DNA from 2 places in the Pannonibacter sp. I15F10I1 genome. Region 2 is predicted to be linked to the other one. Evidence: riboswitches for the same ligand, from Rfam matches in the RefSeq annotation. Region 2 holds a riboswitch; the other holds the start of a gene.
What was found. Region 2 has a riboswitch for thiamine pyrophosphate ahead of thiM (hydroxyethylthiazole kinase). Riboswitches for the same ligand answer to the same signal wherever they lie in the genome.
Positions count from the first base shown of each region.

Region 1: it holds a riboswitch for thiamine pyrophosphate, as region 2 does, so the genes downstream of both, IF10I1_RS00480 (ABC transporter permease) here and thiM (hydroxyethylthiazole kinase) in region 2, are expected to answer to the same signal.

Region 1 is NZ_FYAN01000002.1:116,144-124,012, forward strand. It holds gene IF10I1_RS00470 (CHASE2 domain-containing protein) at 1-589, shown strand, start outside; gene IF10I1_RS00475 (ABC transporter substrate-binding protein) at 793-1,731, opposite strand; gene IF10I1_RS00480 (ABC transporter permease) at 1,814-2,536, opposite strand; TPP riboswitch at 2,697-2,800, opposite strand; gene IF10I1_RS00485 (hypothetical protein) at 2,936-4,579, opposite strand; gene IF10I1_RS00490 (adenylosuccinate synthase) at 4,763-6,055, opposite strand; gene IF10I1_RS00495 (DMT family transporter) at 6,560-7,447, shown strand; gene serA (phosphoglycerate dehydrogenase) at 7,681-7,869, opposite strand, start outside.
Region 2 is NZ_FYAN01000008.1:235,390-243,258, reverse strand. It holds gene IF10I1_RS07045 (OmpP1/FadL family transporter) at 1-130, opposite strand, end outside; gene IF10I1_RS07040 (TRAP transporter substrate-binding protein) at 631-1,740, opposite strand; gene thiD (bifunctional hydroxymethylpyrimidine kinase/phosphomethylpyrimidine kinase) at 1,730-2,548, opposite strand; gene thiM (hydroxyethylthiazole kinase) at 2,579-3,382, opposite strand; TPP riboswitch at 3,374-3,483, opposite strand; gene IF10I1_RS07025 (Lrp/AsnC ligand binding domain-containing protein) at 3,608-3,844, shown strand; gene IF10I1_RS07020 (DMT family transporter) at 3,896-4,942, opposite strand; gene IF10I1_RS07015 (xanthine dehydrogenase family protein molybdopterin-binding subunit) at 5,213-7,516, opposite strand; gene IF10I1_RS07010 (long-chain fatty acid--CoA ligase) at 7,740-7,869, opposite strand, start outside.

The sequences.
Region 1 (7,869 bases), on a different contig from region 2:
CGCGCCCGTCCGGGTGGAAAACCACGCCGCCATGGCCTGCGCGGCCAGCCTGAAGATGCTGGACGTGGTGGACCAGCTGAATGCGGAAGATGCCTTCGGCTTCAAGGCGCGCAATTTCAAGACCCAGACCGTGCAGATCGGCATTGGCCTCAACACCGGCGAGGCCTGCGTCGGCAACATGGGCTCCTCGCGCCGCTTCAACTACTCAGTGATTGGTGACGCGGTGAACGTGGCAAGCCGGATCGAATCCAGCTGCAAGAGCGTCGGCGCCGATCTCGTCGTCTCGGAAGACACCCGGGCGCAGGCTCCAGATCTTGCCTATCTGGAGGCTGGTGCCATTCCGCTCAAGGGCAAGTCCCGGCCTGTGAAGCTCTTCGCGCTGATCGGTGATCGGGAACTGCGGCGCAGCGAGGCCTTCCGGACACTCGAGCTGCATCACATGAAGCTGATGGATGCCCTCGACAACCGCAAACCGGAAGCCGCCGCTGCCGCCCTGGCCGACTGCCGCAACGCCGCCCCGCCGGAACTCACCGCCTTCTACGACCGGCTCGCCGAACGGGCCGAACAGCTCGAAACAGCGGCGGCGTGAACTGCGGGAAGGTTGGGGGGTAAGCAAACTCAGGTGTCCCGAACACCTCTCCATCGTCATCCCGGACGCGCGCCGCGCGATCCGGGACCGGTGAGCCAAGGCCTCTCGGCTCTGGCTCCTTGGCGCAACCAACTTTCGCCCCGGCTCACCGGTCCCGGCTCAAGGCCGGGATGACGACGGATAGATAGGCGTTTTCTTGGCCGTCACCGCAGCTCCGCCGTATAATCCTCCACCGGCGGCACGCTGGTGATCAGCTTGTTTTCATGCAGGAACTCGGCAAAGCGCTGATAGCGGCCGGCATCCAGAGCTGCCGGGCGCTTGGCGAAACGCGGCAGCGTGTCTCCCCAGGCGCGGCGGTTCAGCTCGTCATCAAGGTTCGGATAAGCCGCGATGAAAGCCTCCCACGAGTCCTGCGGATGGTTGGTCAGATAAACCGTTGCCTTCTCCACTGCAGCGAGGAAACGGACATAGCGCGGGTCTCCGGTCTTGTCCTTCGCAGCCACGTAGATCAGCTCGTCGAAGATGGGCACGCCATTCTCTTCCGGGTAGAAGGCCTTGCCCTTCTTGCCTTCCAGTTCGATCTGCGTGAGCTCGAAATTGCGGTATCCGCCGATCACCGCATCCACCTGACCCGTCATCAGGGACGGCGACAGGGCGAAGTTGACGTTGATGAGCTCCACGTCCTCGATCGAAAGCCCCTGCGAGCGCAGCATCTGGCCGAGCATCGCATCCTCGAAGCCGGAGACGGAGAAGCCGATCTTCTTGCCCTTGAGGTCCGCCAGCGTCTTGATGGGGCCATCCTCCAGCACGATCAGCGTGTTCAGCGGCGTCTCCACCAGCGTGCCGATCCACTTCAGCGGCATGCCTTCGCTGATCTGGGCATGGAGCGTCGGCTGGTAGGACACGGCAATATCCCCCTGCCCGGCCGCCACCAGCTTCGGCGGCATCGCCGGATCGGCCGGCTCGATCAGGTCCACATCAAGCCCTTCGGCTTCAAAGAAACCCTTCTGCTTGGCCACCACCAGCGGTGCGTGGTCCGGATTGACGAACCAGTCGAGCAGAACGGTCAGCTTGTCCGCCGCCGAAGCGGGGGCAGCAGTGGCCAGAACAGCGGCCAGCGACAGCGCGAGAATGCGTTTCATGCGGGGTCTCCCAATAGACAGGTGTTGGATGAAGTCTGAGCCGGCCCAGCCTTAGCCTGACCGGCAGATGCGGGCGCGGGGATCAGTCCTCGCGCTGCCAGGGCACCATGCGGCGGGTCAGGCGCTCGACAACGAAGCGCAGGACCAGAACCATGGCGGCAAGCAAGGCAAGAGCGGCAAACATGGTGTCCGTCTGCATCCGGGCATTGCTCTGCAGCATGATGAAGGCGAGCCCGCCCTTGGCGCCGACCCATTCGCCGACAATGGCACCGATGGGGGCGAAGACCGCTGCAATCCGGACACCGGAGGCAAGCGCGGGCATGGCAGACGGCAGACGGAAATAGCGCAGTTCCTGCCAGCGGTTGACGCGGTAGAGCAGCGCCAGATCGACCAGCCCCTGATCCATCCGCCTGAGGCCGTCAAAGAAGGTGGAGGTGACGGCAAAGAAGATAACCAGCACCGCCATCACGATCTTGGAGGCAAGGCCGAAGCCGAGCCACAGCACCAGAATGGGGGCAATGGCAAAGACCGGCAGCGCCTGTGTCACCAGAACCACCGGCAGCAGCCCGCGCCGTGCCAGCGGCGACAGCCACATGACGAAGGCCAGCATGACACCGGCGGCAATGCCGAAGACAAAACCCAACAGGGTTTCACTCAAGGTGATACTGGCGTGATACAGCAGGAAGCCGCTCTGGCGCTGGAAGGCCTCCAGCACTTTCAGCGGACCGGGCAGCATGAAGGGCGGGATTTCGAGGAGCCGCACCGCCAGATCCCAGATCAGCAACAGGGACAGGCTGACGGTCACGCCCGGCGCAATGCTGCGCAGGGCAGAGGCTGCACGGGCCGGAAACGCATTCCGGACGGGGCTCGCAGAGGGAAGGGGTTGCCTTCCCGAAAGAAGTTCTATCGACACAAAGGGATCTCCCGTCACCGGCAAGCCGGTCAAGACATTGGAGATCCGGGATATGGCTAAAGGTTTCCGTCCCTTCGCCGGCATGACCCGGATCAGGTTCTAAGGGTTCGGCTTTGCGCCATCTCAGCTCACGTCGGAGCACCCCTCGGACCAATCCGAAACATGCCGCCAGAATGCCGCCTTGGCAAGAAGAACTTGCGGCACCCTGTCACAAAAGCCGAAGGCCCCGGCTGTCACCCATGGACAGCCGGGGCCTTGAAGCTTGACCGGAACCGGGCAGAACCGCCGGGATCAGCCGCGCTGCCAGGCGGCAATCGCCTGTTCCAGAGCGCGGGCGCCCGGGGTGCCCTTCTCGATGGTGAAGATGGCACGCTTGCCGTTTTCGTAGAGCATCGGAATATCGATCCAGCCACGCTCACGCATCAGGGCAAGGTTGCGGTCCCGCTCGCTGTCAACACTCGACAGCGCAATCCAGAAGTAACCCGGAGCGACCTTCACCGAAGCGCCCAGAAGAGCATCTCCGCGCGCTTCCTCGGTCGGCTTCATCACGAGGCCCGGCACATTGGAGACGTCTCCGCCGGAGAAGCCTTCGGGAAGCTGGAACTGGATCTCGACCAGATGGCTCGCGGGCAGAGAGGAATCGGTGTTCGGCTTGATTCGCAGCGTCACATTGATGTTCCGGTCCGGAATCTGGGCCTGCGCCACGAGCACCGTTTCGGCCTGTCCGCCGGAGCCATTCTCCTCGGAAACCGACCAGGCCACATTGCCCGCAGAAGCGGTGCCGGAGCCGCTGGCATCTTCGCCCTCCTCATAGAGGAAAGCCTTCTGCGCAACGATTGCACCGGGCGTTTCGGCCGTCTGGGCGGGCGCTGTGCTGGCGGGCGGGGCCGCTGCCTCAGGCACGGCAGCAGGCGTTTCCTGCGGCGGCGTGGAAGGCGTGATGAGTGTCGTCGTCACGGTCCGCGCATCGGGGGCAACCGCAGGCTCACCCGTATCGGTCAGCAGACGGTCGGTGTTCTTGCCGCCATTCTCGCCATTGGCAGCCGTCTCGCCCGCCGGTGTTCCTGCCTCAGGGGCCGGAGCGGTCGTTGCGGCCGTTTCCTCGCTGGAGGAGAAAATCCCCGCGATCAGCGAGCGCTGGGAGTAGATGAAGGCGCCGATACCGATCAGCACCAGCACAAATCCGCCCAGGAACACGTAGGACATCAGCGGCGAGTTGCCGCCAGACTTGGCAGCGCGGCGCGGGGCGCGTGTCCGGACCTTGCGCGGTTCGTCAGCCGCAAGCCGGTCAGCTGCAGCATTCATGCCGCCTGTACCGGCCGGCGCAGGTGCAGCCGGATCCGGACGCAGGCTGTCACCCGCAGGTGCTGGCCGCGGGCTCGGCGTGGGAAGGGCGTAGGACGACGGCGCCGGGGCTGCCGGTTCAACGGACGGCTTTGCGGGTGCCGCTCCGAAAGCGGGCTCCATACGCGGCTGGCTGCGCTCAACCGGCGGCTCTGCCGGAGCGCTGTCGCTGCGGAAAGCATCGCGGGCGGTCTGCACCGCGCTCGACGACGCATCTCCCAGCCTTTCGGCTTCCTGCACGGCAGAGCCGAGCGGCCCGCGCGGCGCGGGAGAAGACGGCGGATAGGGCTCAGAACGGGGAGCGGCCGGAGCGCTGGCGCCCGCAGCAGGGGCGATGGGCGCGGGCGCAGCAGGCGCGGGGCGCGTCGCCATCAGCGTTTCGCGCGCCGCCTCGGCCTCAACCTTGCGGATAGCCTCCTCGAGGCGCAACTGCTCGGCCGTAATCTCGGACGGGGAAAGCGGCGGCTCATAGGCCTTGAGCTGACTGACAATCGCGTTTCGGGCGCGGCTGTAGACGTTGCGGCGCGCAGAACCGTTGTTCTCCGGCAGGGACGCAATCGTTTTCTTCAAAATCGAATAGTAATCAGCCATTGGCTCGCTCGTGAGGGGTGCCAGCCTGAACCCGGCGCACCGGAAGCTCCGTATTCATGCCATCCCATTTGTAGGCTCAACACCGGCGGGCGCAAGAGGTGTTCGGCAAAGATAGGATGTGCAATCAGGTTTTTACATGACTTTCGGGCGGAATGGGGAGCATTCCGCCCGATAAATTTCACGTCAGTCCTGGAACGGATTCTGCACCAGGATGGTGTCGTCACGCTCCGGGCTGGTGGAAAGCAGCGCCACCGGTGCGCCGATCAGTTCCTCAACGTGACGGACATACTTCACGGCCTGCGCCGGAAGGTCAGCCCAGCTGCGGGCACCCTTGGTGGATTCCTGCCAGCCTGGCAGGGTTTCATAGATCGGCACCACGCGGGCCTGTGCGCCCTGGGAGGCCGGCAGATAGTCGATCCGCTTGCCGTCCAGCTCGTAGCCGACGCAGATCTTCAGCTCTTCCAGGCCGTCCAGAACATCCAGCTTGGTCAGCGCGATCCCGGTGATGCCGGAGGTGCAGACCGTCTGACGCACCAGAACCGCATCGAACCAGCCGCAGCGGCGCTTGCGGCCCGTGACGGTGCCGAATTCATGGCCACGGGTGCCGAGGAACTCGCCGACTTCGTTCTTCTGCTCGGTCGGGAACGGGCCTTCGCCCACCCGGGTGGTGTAGGCCTTGGTGATGCCCAGCACATAGCCGACCGCATTGGGGCCAAGGCCCGAACCGGTGGCAGCCTGACCGGCAACCGTGTTGGACGAGGTCACGAAGGGATAGGTGCCGTGGTCGATGTCGAGCAGCGCGCCCTGCGCGCCTTCAAACAGCAGGCGCTTGCCTTCGCGGCGCTGGCCGTCGAGCAGCTTCCACACCGAATCCATGTAGGGCAGCACGGTGCCAGCCACCGAGGACAGTTCCTCGAAGATGGCCTGCGCGGAAATTTCGCTCTCGCCGAGGCCCCGGCGCAGCGGATTGTGATGCGCCAGCAGCCGGTCGATCTTGGCCGGCAGCGTCTCCAGATTGGCAAGGTCCATCAGACGGATGGACCGGCGGCCCACCTTGTCCTCATAGGCCGGGCCAATGCCGCGGCCCGTGGTGCCGATGCGCGTGCCGGTGCTGGAGTTCTCGCGCAGCGCATCCAGTTCGCGGTGCAGAGACAGAATCAGCGTCGCGTTTTCGGCGATGCGCAGGGTCTCCGGGTTCACGGTGACGCCCTGATCGCGCAGGCGGCCGATCTCCGACACCAGTGCATGCGGGTCCAGCACCACGCCATTGCCGATCACCGACAGCTTGCCCGGGCGCACGACGCCGGAGGGCAGCAGGGACAGCTTGTAGCTGACGCCGTCGATCACGAGCGTATGGCCGGCATTATGCCCGCCCTGGAAACGGACAATCACATCGGCCTGCTCCGAGAGCCAGTCGACGATCTTGCCCTTGCCTTCATCGCCCCATTGCGAACCGACGACAACAACATTGGCCATGGGTGCCATACCCTTCTCAAAAGGAACCATCTGCCGGGGCCGCTTTTTCCGGGCACCAGCACACAAAACCCCGGTACATGGCCGGGGCAAACGCGCGGACTATAGCCACTTCCGCCAAGAGTTGCGAGCCCGAAACGGAAGAAATTGACGGAAGGGAGCCTCGCATTCCGGGTGGCGCTGACTGCCGGGCAAATGATACATCTTTGATCCTGCAGAGCTGGCAGTGTTTGAAACGGACTGCAAGGAGGAGGAAGGCCTTCCCATAGCCGCAGCGCCCCTCTCCCCCCTTGAGGGGGAGATGTCTGCGTCAGCAGACAGAGGGGGGGTAGCAGCGTTTCGGCACAACACGGTCTCTCTCATAAACGGACAGTCCGTTACCCCCCTCTGCCCCCTCAAGGGGGCATCTCCCCCTCAAGGGGGGAGAGGAGTTGGTGCCTAACTGAAAGTCCGTTGTAAACACTGCCCGCCAGCATCAACACCCGCCTCAAACATCCGGACACAATCATGTCATTAGCCGCCTGGCTGCTGCTGTTTTTCCTCAGTGCCCTGTGGGGCGGCTCGTTCCTCTTTGCCAAGGTGGCGGTGGCCGAGATTCCGCCGCTGATGCTGGTGTTCCTCAGGGTGCTGATTGCCGCCGCCGTGCTGCATGTGGTGCTCCGGCTGTCGCGGCACCGTTTCCCCCGTGATCCGAAGCTGCTGGCAAGCTTCCTTGTCATGGGCCTGCTCAACAATGCGATTCCCTTCTCGCTGATCTTCTGGGGCCAGACGGGCATCGCGGCAGGCCTTGCCTCGATCCTCAATGCCACGACGCCGATTTTCACCTTCCTGATCGCCGCCGTGGTGCTGCATCAGGAACCGGTGACGGCCAACCGCATCGCTGGCGTATTGCTGGGCTTGTCGGGCGTGGCGCTGATGCTGTCCTCCAGCCTTGCCGGGCTGAGTTCCGATCCGCTGTGGGCGCAGGCCGCCTGCCTGGGCGCCGCCCTCTCCTACGGTTTCGCCGGAGCTTTCGGCCGCCGCTTCAAGGGCACGCCGCCGCTGGTCACGGCAACCGGCCAGATCACCGGCTCCACCTTGCTGATGCTGCCGGTCGCGCTTTTCTCGGCCGGAAGCTGGTCACCGGCGGATGTCAGCCTGCTGGTCTGGGGCAATGTTCTGGCGCTCGCCGTGCTCGCCACGGCGCTCGGCTACATGATCTTCTTCCGGCTTCTGGGCGAGGCAGGGGCAACCAACACCTCGACGGTCACCCTGCTGGTCCCCGTCTGCGCCCTCGGCTTCGGATATCTGCTGCTGGGCGAGAGGCTTTATCCGGTGCAATTCGCCGGGCTCGGCATTCTGCTCTGCGGCCTCGTGCTGCTTGACGGGCGGGTGCTGAAACTGCTGCGCCGGTAAAATAAAAGAGCGGCACCCTTCCGGATGCCGCTCCAAACTCCAAAAACTCAGATTATCCATCGTCTTCCCGGACGCAGCGCAGCGGAGATCCGGGACCGGTGAGTCGAGGTCTATCGGCTCGATTTCATTGAACCAACTTATACCCCGGCTCACCGGTCCCGGCTCGCGCTACGCTTAGCCGGAATGACAATAGAGAGGCTGTGCAAGCCCCAAAGCGAAAACCCGATTCCTGATCAGAACTTCAGCGCCTTGGCCTGTTTGACCAGCGGCAGCGATTCGATGGCTGTCAGCGTGGCGGCAGGCACTTCGCCGTCCACCTCCAGCAGCGCAATCGCGTCGCCCCCCGGCTCCGTGCGGCCGAGGTTGAAGGTGGCGATGTTGATGCCTGCCTCACCCAGAAGGCTGCCGAACTTGCCGATGAA
Region 2 (7,869 bases):
CGAAGGACATACCTTGATAATAAGCGCTCTGCTCACGCAGCGCAAAACCGCCTGCATAAGCCTGCCCCGCAACAGAGATCATCCCGATGGCGGTGGTGCACAGAGCCAGCGTCTTGCTGATACGAACCATGTTGCTCAAACCCTCCCAAGCATTCTCAAAGCCCTGCCAAGCTTTGTTCCTCAGGATCAACGGTCAGGCAAAATTCAGGATAGATCAATTGCAAAAGAACGCATGGCCGAGAACTTAGGATTTATGCTGCATTGCATCAATCCGGAAAACCAGCCTGCATTCCCTTTGGGAAGCTCAGCCCTGAATGACGGAAATATGTCATATTCAGCAGGATTGAGCGCTTCAAACCCCGCCTGCATTTCAGTTGCACATTTTTTAGTCAGATTTTCAATGATTTCACGCCGTTTCGTTTTCCAACGCCATGTTGCAGGATAGCAACAATTTGAGCTGCTAGACGGCAGGTTGCAGATGCCGCATGGCTCACACCAGATCCCAGAGAAGCTGGCGCACTCCCTGAAAATGCTCAAGACGCGCAAAACCCGGGCCTAAACCGGTAGTCACTCCCGGTGAGTCACTTCCAGTGAGTCACTTCCAGTGAGTCGGGGCCTGCCTGGAGTCTGTCAGGCCTTGTCGGCATCGCGCGCGGCAAGGAACCGCTGTACGGAGACCCGGCTCCAGGGCGCCAGCCGCGCCAGCGCCTTGCTGTAGCTGGCGTGGATGCGGGCTGTAAGCTCGTCCTTGGCCGCAAGCTCTCCCAGCACCAGCTCTGTTTCGCGGCGCAGCGCATCCAGCACGTCTTCGGGATAGAAGCGCAGCAGCACCCCGTCGTCCTTCTGCAGGCTCGCAAGGCTGCCCGCATTCATCCATTCGCTTTCGGCCAGCGAGCGCCCGTTCTCGGCCTTGCAGGCCTCCAGAACGATGGTTCTGAGATCTTCCGGCAGCCCTTCCAACGCATTCCTGTTGAACAGCGCCTCGCCGGTGCCGTTCGGCTCGTGGAAGCCGGGGGCATAGTAGAACTTGGCCACCTTCTGGAAGCCCATGGCCTGATCGCTCCACGGGCCCAGAAACTCGGTTGCGTCGATGAGACCGGATTGCAGCGCCGGAAAGATTTCACCCGGCGGCAGGGCGACTGGAGTTGCCCCCAAGCGGCGCATGACCTCGCCGCCCAATCCGGGCATGCGGATCTTCAGGCCGGCAAGATCATCAAGCGTGTTGATTTCCTTGCGGAACCAGCCGCCCATCTGCACGCCGGTGTTGCCCGCCATCACCGGCTTGATGCCGAAGGGGGCGTAAAGCTCGTCCCACAGCGCCTGCCCGCCACCCTGCTCGATCCAGGTGATGTGCTCGAGCGGCAGAAGACCGAAGGGAATCGCCGTAAACCAGACGGCGGCCGGCATCTTGCCCTGCCAGAAGAAGGAGGCCGTGTGCGCCACCTGTGCCGTACCGGCTGACACGGCATCGAACACACCGAGCGGCGGCACCAGTTCGCCGGCCGCAAAGAGCCGCACCCGCATGCGCCCGCCCGACATTTTCTCGATCCGGTCGCAGATCGTCTGGGCGGTCGTGCCCGGTCCCGGCAGGTTCTTCTGCCAGGAGGTCACCATCTTCCACTCGATCACCGCTGCGCCCGTATTGGCAAGCGCAGGCGCGGCCAGCAGCGAAGCGGCGCTGACCGCGCCCAGCTTGAGGGCCTGACGGCGCGAGGCGAACGGCTTGTTCTCAGTCGGCATGGCTTGTCTCCCAGAGCGCGTGGAAATGATGCACGGGCCCATGGCCTTCACCGATCTTGAGATCATCGGCCGCGCGGATGGCATGGGTCACATAGAGCTTCGCCCCGGCAACCGCATCCGGCAGCGAAAAGCCTTTGGCAAGGCCCGCAGCAATGGCGGACGACAGGGTGCAGCCGGTTCCGTGGCTGTTGCGCGTGGCATGGCGGGGGGCAGTGAACCACTGTTCGCGTCCATCGCGGGTCAACAGCAGATCCTCGCTCTCCGGCCCCTCCCCGTGGCCGCCCTTCAGCAGCACGGCCCTGGCGCCCAGATCCAGCAGCGCCTGCGCCTGAGCGCGCATGCCCTCCCGGCCCTGTGCGATCTCGGTATTCAGCATGCGGGCAGCTTCCGGCAGGTTCGGCGTGATCAGCTGCGCGCGCGGCAGCAGTTCCGCAATCAGCACGGAGACCGCTTCCGGCACCAGCAGCGGGTCGCCGGAGGCTGCGACCATCACCGGATCGAGCACCACATTGGAGGCTTCATGCGCATCCAGACCTTCGGCCACGGCACGGATCACGTCCGGACGCGACAGCATGCCGATCTTGATGGCATTGACCTTGAGATCGGACAGCACCGCATCCATCTGCCCCCGCACGAAGGCAGGGGGAATGTCATGAATGGCGCTGACGCCGAGCGTGTTCTGCGCCGTCAGTGCGCTCAGCACGCTGGCGCCATAGACACCGAGCGCCGAGAAGGTCTTGAGATCAGCCTGGATACCGGCTCCGCCGCCGGAATCCGAGCCTGCGATGGTCAGGGCAATGGCAGTCATGGTTCCTCCTGAAATCAGGCTGGCAGCAGCTCAGGCGAGCCGCAGGTGCGCGCCAATCTGCGGCGCATCAAGCCCGTAAAGGGCATCAAGGAATGCCGGGACGAAACTGCCCGGCCCGGCGGCTGTCACGGCAGCCCTTTCTCCGGCAATCGCCATGATGGACAGCGCCGCAGCCGCAGCCACCACCGGATCCGGCTCCACGGCAAGTGCAGCCGCAGCCACCGCTCCGGCAGCACATCCGGTCGCCGTCACCTTGCCCATCAGCGGATGGCCATTGGCAAGGCGCAGGCCTTGCGTGCCGCTGCTGATGTCATCCACAGCACCCGTCATTGCAACGGGAAGCCCCAGCTGGCGGGAAAGTTCCAGAACTGACGCCCCGCCGCCAAGAGCTGCAAGCTCCCCGGCGTTGATCTTCAGCAAGGACGGCTTCAGCGCCAGCAGGCGCCGGGCCTCACTCAGGCGCGGCGGCGAACGGTCGGCAAAGACGGGATCCAGCACCCAGGGCTTGCCCTCGCCAGCTGCAATGCTGATAGCGCGGTTTGCGGCTTCCTTGCGCGCTTCGTCCAACGTGCCGAGGTTGACCAGCAGCGCCTGCGCAGAAGCCGTGAAGAAGGGCACTTCTTCCGGCGAAATCGTCATGGACGGAATGGCGCCCAGCGCCAGCAGCACATTGGCGGTGAAGGCCTGCGCCACGGCATTGGTGAGGCAATGCACACGGGGCGCAGATACGCGGATCTTCTCCAGCACCTCCGCCGTGCGCAAAGCCAGCTGATCTGCAGTGATGTGAGACCTGGCAGCAGCATCCGCTGCGCCGCGTGCCGTTTGACCGCTCATCATCCCAAATCCCTCCGCCGGTACAAGCCGGATCAGGTTCAAGGAGTTGGCACCATCGCCTCTCAGCCCGGCGCATCCGGCGGGCACCCCCATGAGACGGCAAAGAGCTACCAAGCCCGGTCCGGCTTGGCAAGCATGCTCTGCCGGCGGCAAGCGAGCGCAGCGATTGACTGGCGGCGGCGGATCGGCCATGTCCTTTGACAGGACAGCCCTCAGGAGCACGCCATGAAGCCCTTCTTCATCATGATCAAATGCCACCTCGGCGAGACCTACAAGGTCGCCAATGCCATTGCGGATGCCGAGATCGCTTCGGAAATCTACTCCACGAGCGGCGACTATGACCTGCTGGTGAAGGTCTATATCGAGGATGGCGAGGACATCGGCCACTTCGTCAACGAGAAGCTGCATTGCCTCGAAGGCATCCGCGACACCCGCACCATCATCACCTTCAAGGCATTCTGAGACACCATTCAGCCTGCACCGGGCGATGAAAGCCGGGGCGCAGGCTGAGGGTCAGGGCCGCAGCGGCGAGGAGGCCTTGCGCGCCCGGCTGTCGTCCTTGCCCAGCGCCCGTTCGCGGTAGATGACGAAGAGGCCCGCCGCCACCACGATCAGCGCACCGGCCACCACCTGCCAAACCGGAATGTCGCCAAAGATCGCCCAGCTGAGCAGCACCGCCCACAGCAGGTTGGCATAGTCGAAGGGCGCGATGGTTGAGGCATCGGCATAGCGGTAGCTCTCGGTCATGACGATCTGGCCCACACCGCCCGCAAGCCCGACGAAGACGAGCAAGGCTGCCGTTCTTCCATCCGGAATGACCCAGGCATAATCGGTAAAGATCCAGCCAAACGGAATGGTCGAAAGCGAAAGCAATGAGGCACAGCCGGAAAACCAGATGACAATGGTGCTGGTGCGCTCGGTCTCGCAGAGCTTGCGCACGAAGATCATCGCCATGGCCGTGCAGAAGGCGCCAGCGGCCGCAGCTGCCGCGCCGAACCAGGCATCGCCGCTCATTTCCGTGCCGCCCATATGCGGGGACAGGATGACGACAATGCCGAGGAACCCGATGATAACCGCCGTCCAGCGGTAGATGCGCACCGTCTCGCCAAGGAAGAAGAAGGCCAGAACCACCGTGAACAGCGGTGCGGCAAAGCCGATGGCGGTCGAGTCGGCGATGGGCAGATATTTCAGCGAGGTGAAGGCAAACAGCATGGCCGCAATGCCCGCCATGGCACGCCCCACATGGCCAAGCGGCTGGCGGGTATGAAGAGAGCCGGTCAGCTCACCGCGCAGCGCCACGAGCAGCAGCACCGGAAACAAACCGAAGAAGTTGCGGGCAAAGACGATCTCGCCGATCGGCACGCTTTCTGTGGTGATCTTCAGGGCCACCGCCATGCTGGCGAAGGTGAAGGTGGAGCACAGCTTCAGCGCAATGCCCAGGACGGGCCTTTGTGACGTCAGCACTGCGGCTTGCGGCGGAACGGAAGCACCCTCACCGGAAGCCAATACGCGGCTTTCCGCCTCGCCCTCGTCAGGAGCGTTCGAATCCCTCATGGCCATGTGATCGTCCAAAGGTCCGGCGCCGGGGCGGGCATGAAGAGACGGGGCGCCGGTCCCAAGCCTCATCTCAAATCTGCGGGTGCCGTGGCAACTTCGCCGTGCGCACCATGCATGCTACTGTATACAAGGGTAGCAAACCGGTCTCGAAATTCCAGACCATATTGCCGCAGCTTACAGAATTTTACGCTGCCGGGCGGAAGAGGCAACCGGCGATGGTCCAAATGAGGGGGCAGCGCAGTCACCTGCGCTGCCCGGTTTCGCATTGCGTTGTCAGACGCGGGCGGCCTGAATGGCCTGCCAGACCCGGTGCGGGGTGGCGGGCATGTCGATATGCTCCACCCCTGCCCCATCGCGCAGCGCCATCTGCAGGGCATTCATCACAGCCGCGCAGCCGCCGATGGTGCCAGCCTCGCCAGCGCCCTTGATGCCCAGCGCGTTGGTGGTGGACGGCACGTTCTTCGTCTCGAAGTGAATGTCCGGCAGGTCCGATGCCCGGATCAGGCGGTAATCGAGCAGCGAGGCCGTCAGCAGCTGGCCATCGGCATCGAACACCGTCTCCTCGCACAGGGCCTGACTGATCGCCTGCACCGTGCCGCCGATGACCTGTCCGGCGAGCAGAACCGGGTTCACCGTGACGCCGAAGTCATCAACGATGGTGTAGTTCAGCAATTCCACATCGCCCGTTTCCGGGTCCACTTCCAGCTCGCAGACATGCGTGCCGTTCGGATAGGTCGCTTCGGCCTGCTTCACCTCTTCCTGACCGGCGAGTTTTTCACCCGCTGCAGCGGCAACCGCAGCCAGCGAAACGGAACGGTCGGTACCGACGACACGGACCTCTCCATCCACCAGCTCCAGATCCTCAATGCCGGTTTCCAGCTGATCGGCGGCCTTTTCCTTGATCTTGCGGACAAGGCTCTTCGAGGCTTCCAGCACCGACGGCAGGCCGAGCGGAATGGAGCGGGAGCCGCCCGTGCCGCCGCCCTGACGCACCCGGTCGGTATCGCCCTGGATCACCTCGATCTGGCCGATATCAAGCCCCAGCTGTTCGGCGATCACCTGCGAATAGGCGGTGGCATGGCCCTGACCGTTGGTCTGGGTGCCGATCAGCAGCGTCACCGTGCCATTGCCGTTCAGTTCCACCGTCGCCTCTTCCCCGCCGGGGAAGGCGCAGGCCTCGATGTAGCTGCAAAGACCGATGCCGCGGTATTTGCCGCGAGCAGCACTTTCCGCCTGGCGGGCGGCAAAACCGCTCCAGTCCGACACCTCAAGCGCCTTGTCCATGTGCCCAGCAAAATCACCGGTGTCATACATGCGGCCCGTCGCCGTGGTGTAGGGCAGCGCGCTGGAGGGCACGAAGTTGCGGCGGCGGATTTCCGCCGTGCCAAGGCCGGTCTCAAGTCCTGCCTTCTCGATCAGCCGTTCGATCAGATAGGCCGCTTCCGGACGGCCCGCACCGCGGTAGGCATCAGTCGGCACCGTGTGGGTGTAGACGCCGGTCGCCGTGACGAAAAGCGCCGGAATATCATAGAGCCCCGTGGACATGGACGTGCCGACGAAGGGGATGAACGGGCCATACTGGTGCAGATAGGCACCCATGGCCGCCAGCACCTGGATGCGCAGGCCAAGGATGCGGCCATCGGCATCCAGCGCCAGGTCGGCGGTGGTGATGTTGTCGCGGCCATGCGCGTCGGTGACGAAGTGGTCCATGCGGTCGCCGGTCCACTTCACCGGACGGCGCAGCTTCTCCGCCGCAAACAGGCAGAGCGGATATTCCCGGTAGACGAACATCTTGGTGCCGAAGCCGCCGCCCACTTCCGGGGTGATGATGCGCAGCCGTGCCGGATCGATGCCGAGGATATCCTTGGCGATGATGTCCCGCTGGCCATGGCCGCCCTGCGTGCCCGCCGTCAGCGTGTAGCGGCCGCTGTCCGCATCATATTCGGCAAGGCAGGCGCGCGGCTCCATGTAGTTGGCCACGAGCCGGTTGTTGACGAGACGGATAGAGGTGACATGCGAGGCGTTGCGGAAGGCTTCTTCCGTCTTCGCCTCATCGCCATGGCCGAGGCGGAACGCCTTGTTGGTGCCATGCTCCGGCCAGACAAGCGTTGCCCCGTCCTGAGCCGCCTCCTCGATATCGACGATCACATCGAGCGGCTCATAATCCACCTCGATCAGTTCCGCCGCCGACTTGGCCGCATTGACGCTGTCAGCGACGACGAAGGCAATGGCATCGCCCACGTGGCGGACGGTATCGGTGCAGAGCACGGGCCGCACGGGGCACCAGTGCATGGTGCCGTCCAGCTGCTTCATCACCGCCTTCACCGGCATCGGCTTCATGCCGTCAAGGTCAGCCGCGGTCAGCACCATCGCCACACCCGGATGGGCGCGGGCCTCATCGAGACCGGAGACGGAAATCCGGGCATGCGCCATGGCGGAGCGCAGCACATAGGCATGCAGCGTGCCCTCGGGGGCAAAGTCATCCGTGTAGCGGCCTGTGCCGGTGATCAGGGCAGGATCTTCCTTGCGGCGGACCGGGGCACCGATCCCGAATTTCTTCGGCGTCATCTGGTTCATCTGGAAACGGCCTCGATTGTTATGGGCTGATGCAGCCATGCGGCGCGTGGGGATTGGCCTGAAGGGGCTGCGAAGCTTGTCTTGTCAGACAAGAATGTTGTGCCGGACCGTGAAACGTCAACCCCGAATTAGAGGCAAGACGCTCGATCCTCATATCCGCATGAATGACAAGGGGCCCGCCGGTGGTATCCGGCGGGCCCCTCATCGGGATCAGGGTCAGGCGTCAGGCGGCCGGCTGATTGGCAGCAGCCGCAGCCCGCTTGGCAGCTTCTTCCTCGACCAGTTCCTTCTTGGACAGCTTGCCCACCATGGTCTTGGGCAGCGCATCACGGAACTCGATCTCGCGCGGCAAC